DNA from 2 places in the Xanthomonas sontii genome. Region 2 is predicted to be linked to the other one. Evidence: predicted binding sites of a transcription regulator. Region 2 holds the regulator's gene; the other holds the start of a gene.
What was found. The regulator FliA, encoded in region 2, starts transcription of late flagellar genes. The targets are predictions, from matches to a motif close to TAAAGTTTNNCNNNCNNNGGCCGATAA.
Positions count from the first base shown of each region.

Region 1: a site for FliA is predicted at 2,126-2,152, ahead of RAB70_RS10290 (methyl-accepting chemotaxis protein). Genes of this name have one in related genera too.

Region 1 is NZ_CP132342.1:2,461,966-2,465,375, reverse strand. Features, by position in the region: gene RAB70_RS10290 (methyl-accepting chemotaxis protein) at 1-1,963, opposite strand, end outside; gene RAB70_RS10285 (methyl-accepting chemotaxis protein) at 2,761-3,410, opposite strand, start outside.
Region 2 is NZ_CP132342.1:3,366,345-3,369,754, reverse strand. Features, by position in the region: gene RAB70_RS14200 (chemotaxis protein CheA) at 1-235, opposite strand, end outside; gene RAB70_RS14195 (protein phosphatase CheZ) at 240-851, opposite strand; gene cheY (chemotaxis response regulator CheY) at 852-1,244, opposite strand; gene RAB70_RS14185 (RNA polymerase sigma factor FliA) at 1,264-2,013, opposite strand; gene RAB70_RS14180 (P-loop NTPase) at 2,010-2,894, opposite strand; gene flhF (flagellar biosynthesis protein FlhF) at 2,881-3,410, opposite strand, start outside.

The DNA.
Region 1 (3,410 bases), 900 kb from region 2:
CGGTCTGGTTGACCTGCTCGATGCCGGCCGACTGCTCCTGCGACGCCGCCGAGATCTCGCCCATGATGTCGGTCACCCGCTGCACCGACGCCACGATCTCCTGCATGGTGCTGCCGGCCCGGTCGACCAGCGCCGAGCCTTCGGCGACGCGGGTCACCGAATCGTCGATCAGCGTCTTGATCTCCTTGGCGGCATTGGCCGAACGCTGCGCCAGGGTGCGCACTTCGCTGGCAACGACCGCGAACCCGCGGCCCTGCTCGCCGGCACGTGCCGCTTCCACCGCCGCGTTGAGCGCCAGGATGTTGGTCTGGAAAGCGATGCCGTCGATCACGCCGATGATGTCGGCGATCTTCTTCGACGAGGCCTCGATGCCGCTCATGGTCTCGACCACCTGACCGACCACCGCACCGCCCTGGGACGCGACCGACGCCGCGCCGCTGGCGAGCTGGTTGGCCTGGCGCGCGTGCTCGGCGTTCTGCTTGACCGTGGAGGTCAATTCCTCCATCGACGCGGCGGTTTCTTCCAGACTGGCGGCCTGCTGCTCGGTGCGGCGCGACAGGTCGTCGTTGCCGGTGGCGATTTCGCTGGCGGCGGCATTGATGCTGACCGCGGCGGTCTGGATGCGGCCGACGATGCCGGTCAACTGGTCGGCGGTGGCGTTGGCGTCGTCGCGCATCCGCGCGAACACACCGTGGAAGTCGCCATGCATGCGTGCGGTGAGGTCGCCGGCGGCGATCGCCTGCAGCAGGGCGGACAGCTTGCCCAGGTTGCGGTCGCTGACCTCCATCATCGCGTTGAGGTCCTGCACCATCAGCCGGAAGTCGTGCTGGAAACTGGCCGCATCGCCGCGGGCGCTGAAGTCGCCGGCCGCGGCCGCTGCGGCCAGGCGCTTGATCTCGGTATTGATCGCCAGCAGGCTGGCCTTGGCCGCGTCCATCGACTCGTGCAGCACCGCACGGCTGCCGGGCAGCCGGCGCGCATCGCGGCGCAGATCGCCGTTGGCGTATTCGTTGAGGATCTCGACCGCCTCGACGATGGCGTCCAGGTGCTCGAACATCATGGTGTTGATGCCCTTGCTCAGTTCGCCGTACACGCCGGGGAAGTCCTGCGGCATGCGGTGGCTGATGTCCTTGTCGGCGTGCAGCTCGATCATCAACGCGGTTTCGCGGGAGAAGCGCTGCAACTGCGTCTGCATCCCACCCATCGCCAGCAGCAGGCGGCCGGGTTCGTCACGCGCGTCGGTGGCCACGTCGTTGTCCAGGCGGCCGGCTGCGATGGCCTCGGCGGCACGGGTGGCGCGATTCAGCGGCACGGTCAGGCTGCGGGTGATCAGCCACGCCAGCAGGCTGCTGACCAGCACCACCGCCAGTCCGCCGGCGATGAGCATGGCGCGCCCACGCGCCATCGCCGCCGTCGCTTCCGCATAGGCCTCGTTGCTGCGGGTGGCCTGCAGATCGGCATAGCGGGCGATGGCGTCCTGCCATTTCTGCGTCAGCGGCGCGGACTCCCGCATCAGCAGGGCCAGGGCCTCGTCCGGCTTGTCGTGCATGCCCAGATCCATCACCCGGTTGTTGACGTCCACGGTCATCTGCCGGGCGCGATCGACGTCCTCCAGCACGGCCTGGCTCTGCGCACCGCTGGGGATGGCGCCCGCCCGCTTGCGCGCCTCCTGGTAGCGTGCGCGCTGCTCGACGACGACCTTGGCGAAGCGGATGTTGTCTTCCTGGGAAGTCGGCAACACGATGTTGCGGACATTGATGGCCACGACCGAACTGGCGTTGAGCATGTCGCTGGACGCGCGGATGGCGGCGATGTTGCGGTTGACGATGCCGTCCAGTCGCTCGCGCGCCTGGAACAGGGTCAGCAGCCCGGCGACGACCAGCGCCGAGGACAACAGGATGAGAATGCCGAACGCGGTGGCGAGCCGGGCACCGACGTTGTAGCGCTGAAGGAATGCAATCATGGAATGGCCTTTGGGGGAATGAGAGGGGCGATGGAACGCCGCGGACCACGCACGCCGACCAGCCGCCGTTGTGCACGCCCGCATCGAACGAGATGAATGAGTCGTGAAAAAGCGTTTTGAATCAGACGCCTGATGACGCATCCCGCTCGATGTGCGGGCGATGTAACGGCGCCCGGCGCGGGGACTTGAGAGGCGATTGCACGGAATTTATTGAACACCCTCAGGCACATCACAGGGATGTGGAGAGGCCATTCGCACTGCATCCGGATCGGCGTTTTCGCGTGAATACCGCGTGCACGTCATGTTGCAACGGCCGGCACGACGCTTGCTTGCGGCGCGAGGTCGCAGCGAGGAAAAAGTTTTCCGATTGGCCGCACAACGGAGACCTCGACACGCGATGCGAAGGCCAGGAACGCGATCGCCGTCACTTCGCAGCGTCAGCCGGCAACCCGCGGCCGCAGCCGCGGCGGCAGCGATGCTGTCGTACAAGGGACGCGTCGCATCACGCGCACGGCGTCTGCCGCACGGCGGCGGCGCACGTGACGACGTGCTGGATGCTCACGCGGGCAACACGCGCGTAAGCCCCAGGCAGGCGTGAGGACGGAGCAGGACGCCCACGCGCGCGGCGTGGGCGTCGGTCAGAAACAGCGTGCCGCGCCAAGGCAGGCACGGCATCGCGACCGCAGTGGAACATCCTCGGATCTGCGGGATGCGGCACCGGCAGCCGCAAGGCAACCGCCACGCGACAGGCGAGCGACGCGCATTGCGCCGCTCGCCGATGACAGGCGCCGTGCGGCTCAGAACTCCTGCCAATCCTTGTCCAGCGCCATCGCCGCCGCCGGCTGCGCCGCACGCCGCGCAGGTGCGGCCTTGGCCGCTGCCGGACGGACGCTGCGCTTGCCCGCGGGCGTCGCGGTGGCCTGGTGCCGCGGCGCCTGCGCTACCGGCGTGGCCGCGGATGCGTCGAGCTTGAACAGCGCCACCGCCTGGCTCAGTTCCACCGCCTGCTGCTCCATCGAGCGCGCCGCCGCACTGGCCTCTTCCACCAAGGCCGCGTTCTGCTGGGTGCTCTCATCCATCTGCGTCACGGTCTGGTTGACCTGCTCGATGCCGGCCGACTGCTCCTGCGAGGCCGCGGAGATTTCCCCCATGATGTCGGTGACACGCTGCACCGAGGTCACGATCTCGGTCATGGTCTTGCCGGCCTGGTCGACCAGGACCGAACCTTCGGCGACGCGGCTCACCGAATCGTCGATCAGGCTCTTGATCTCCTTGGCCGCGCTGGCCGAGCGCTGCGCCAGGGTGCGCACCTCGCTGGCGACCACGGCGAAACCGCGTCCCTGGTCGCCGGCACGCGCGGCTTCCACCGCCGCGTTGAGGGCCAGGATGTTGGTCTGGAAGGCGATGCCGTCGATCACCGAGATGATGTCGGCGATGCGCCGCGACG
Region 2 (3,410 bases):
CGGCACGGGCCATGCCCAGGGTTTCCTCCGCGGCGTGGCACAGCTCGACCATGGCGTTGATCGCCAGGAAGCCGGCACCGCCCTTGAGCGTGTGGAAGCCGCGGAACACGGCGTTGAGCTGGCCGCTGTCCTCGGGCGCCTGCTCCAGCGACACCAGCTGCTCGCCGAGCCGGTCCAGGATCTCCTGGGCCTCGATGATGAAGTCGGCAGCGATGTCGTCGGGTACGGCGCTCATGGCATTACAGTCCCAATCCGGACAGCAGGTCGTCGGCGTCGTGCTGCGATACGCCGTGGCGGTCCAGGCCGGGCAGGGCCGGGCCGGCCAGGCTGCCGTCGGCCTTCTTGTTTTCTTCCTTCGGCGGCAGACCCAGCGCGCCGAAGCCTTCGTGCACGCGGCGCACGATGCCGGCGACGCGACGGATGATCTGCCCGGTCAGATCCTGGAAGCTCTGCGCCAGGGCCATTTCGGTGAGGTTGTGGCGGATCTTGTCGAGGATCTCGCTCTGGTCGCCGCTGAGGCCGCCGGCGGCGAGCTGGTCGGCCAGCGCACGGCATTCCTCGGCCAGGTCCAGGGTGCGGTGGCTGGCCTGTTCGGTCATCTCCACCACGTGGTCCAGGCGCGAGCAGGCGTCGTCCAGCTCGCCGGCCTCGCTGGGCACCACCGGCAGTTCGCCGAGCGCCTGCCCCAGATCGCGCGCGAGCCGGCTCAGGCCCTGCATCATCGGCCGCGTGCGCCAGGCGGCGAGGGTGTCGATCTCCCTGCGCCAGCCGGCCTCGTCGCCGTTCTCCAGCGCGTCCAGCGCGCCTTGCAGGCGTTCGATCAGGGCGGTACGTTCGGCGGTGGCTTCCATTTAGGCGGTCGCTCCCAGGCGTTCGAAGATCTTGCCCAGCTTCTCCTGCAGCGTCTGCGCGGTGAACGGCTTGATGATGTAGCCGTTCACGCCGCACTGCGCGGCCTCGATGATCTGCTCGCGCTTGGCCTCGGCGGTGACCATCAGCACCGGCAGGTGCTTGAGCTTGTCGTCGGCGCGGATGTTGCGCAGCAGATCGATGCCGGTCATGCCCGGCATGTTCCAGTCGGTGACCACGAACTCGAACGGCGCCGAGCGCAGCGCGGCCAGGGCGCTGTTGCCGTCTTCGGCCTCGGCGGTGTTGGTGAAGCCCAGATCGCCGAGCAGATTCTTGACGATGCGTCGCATCGTCGAGAAATCGTCCACGATCAAAATCCGCATGTTCTTGTTCACCACTGACTCCTAAGGGTTCCTATTCTTCGTCTTCCAGACCGGCATCGGCGACCTCGAACGCCTTCAGGCGTCCGCGCAACCGTACCGTGGCCTGGCCATGGATCTGACACACGCGCGACTCGCTGACCCCGAGCACCGCGCCGATTTCCTTGAGGTTCAATTCCTGCTCGTAGTACAGCGACAGCACCAACTGCTCGCGTTCGGGCAACTGCGCGATGGCCTTGCCCAGCTCGCGGCCGAATTCGCTGCGCTCGAGCATCTGCTGCGGATTGGGTCCGCCCTTGGCGATGGTATCCAGCTCGCCATGGTCCTCGATGCGCGACTCCAGGCTCAGCACCTGGCCGCGGGCGGCATCTTCCATCAAACGCAGGTATTCGGGAAGCGGCATGTCCATCGCCGCGGCCACTTCGTTGGCGGCGGCGGCGCGGCCGGTGCTCTGTTCGATCTTGCGGATCGCCGAGGCGGCGTCGCGGGCGCGGCGGTGCACCGAGCGCGGCACCCAGTCGCCGCGGCGGATCTCGTCGATCATCGCGCCGCGGATGCGGATCGAGGCGTAGGTTTCGAACGAGGCGCCCTGTTCGGCGTCGTAGCTGCGCGAGGCCTCGATCAGGCCGATCATGCCGGCCTGGATCAGGTCGTCGATCTCGACGCTTGCCGGCAGCCGCGCGGCCAGGTGGTGGGCGATGCGCCGGACCAGGTCCGAGTGCTGGGTGATGTAGTCGTTGGCGCTGTTGCGCTGGACGGCGCGGTAGTGGGCGGCGGCGTTCATGCGGCCACCCCGCGCTGGATGATGCGTTCGACGAAGAACTCGACGTTGCCGCGCGGGGCGGTCGGCGCCTGCCAGCGTGCGGTGCGCCGGGCGATCTCGGAGATCGCCTGCGCCGACGGGCTGGACGGGTAGGCCTTGACCACCGGCTGCTGGCGCTGCACCGACAGGCGCAGCCAGTCGTCCTGCGGCACGCAGCCCAGGTAGTTCAGCGACACGTCGCCGAGGAACTTCTCGCAGACCCGGCTGAGCTTGTCGTACAGCAGGCGGCCTTCGTTGAGGTCGCGGACCATGTTGGCGACGATCTGCACCCGGTCCACGCCGCGCTCGCGCGAGAGGACCTTGATCAGGGCGTAGGCGTCGGTGATCGAGGCCGGCTCGTCGCAGACCACCACCACCGCGTCCTGCGCGGCCTGGCAGAAGGTCAGCACGCTGTCGGTGATGCCGGCGGCGGTGTCGACGATCATCACGTCCAGCTCGCGCTGCAGCTCGGAGAACACGTTGACCAGGCCGACGTGCTGGGCCGGCGGCAGCTCGGCCATGTAGCGGCGGCCGGAGGCGGCGGGCACCACCATCAGCCCGTTGGGCATGTCGATCAGCACCTCTTCCAGGGTGCAGCGCCCGGCGACCAGGTCGGCCACGGTGAACTTGGGGGTCAGCCCGAGCAACACGTCGACGTTGGCCAGGCCCAGGTCGGCGTCCAGCAGCAGGGTGCGCTTGCCCATGTCGGCCAGCGCCATGGACAGGTTGACCGAGATGTTGGTCTTGCCCACGCCGCCCTTGCCGCCGGTCACGGCGATGGTGCGCACCGGACCCAGCGGTTCGCTGCGCGTCGCCGACAGGGGGAAGGCATTGGTCAGATTGACGTAGTCACGCGACGGCATGGGTCTGCTCCGGAGTACAGGGCTTATCGGCAGCGCGCCGCAAATCTTCAAGGCGCAATACCAGGCTGGCGGCGTTGGCGCGGTGCAGGTCGTCCGGCACGCGCTGTCCATCGGTCACCCAGGTGATGGGGAGGCGGTGGTCCACGACCACCGACAAGGCACTGCCGAACCGCCCGGTCTCGTCCAACTTGGTCAGGATGACCCCCTGTGGGTCGGCGCCGGCGAACCGGCGCACCACCTCGTCCAGGTCGGAGAAATGGGCGTTGGCGGGGAGGACCAGCAAGGATCGGACCACCCGCGAGGCGCGCAGCCAGTGCAGCTGGGCGGCCAGGGCGCGGTCGCGCTGGCCCATGCCGGCGGTGTCGATCAGTACCAGCTTGTAGTCGGCCAGGCGCTCCAGCAGCTGCTGCAGCGCGGCGTCGCTGTCGGCCTCGTGCACGGCGATGCCGAGCTGGCGGCCGTAGCTGTGCAGCTGTTCGCGGCCGCCGACGCGGATGGTGTCGGTGGTGACCAGGG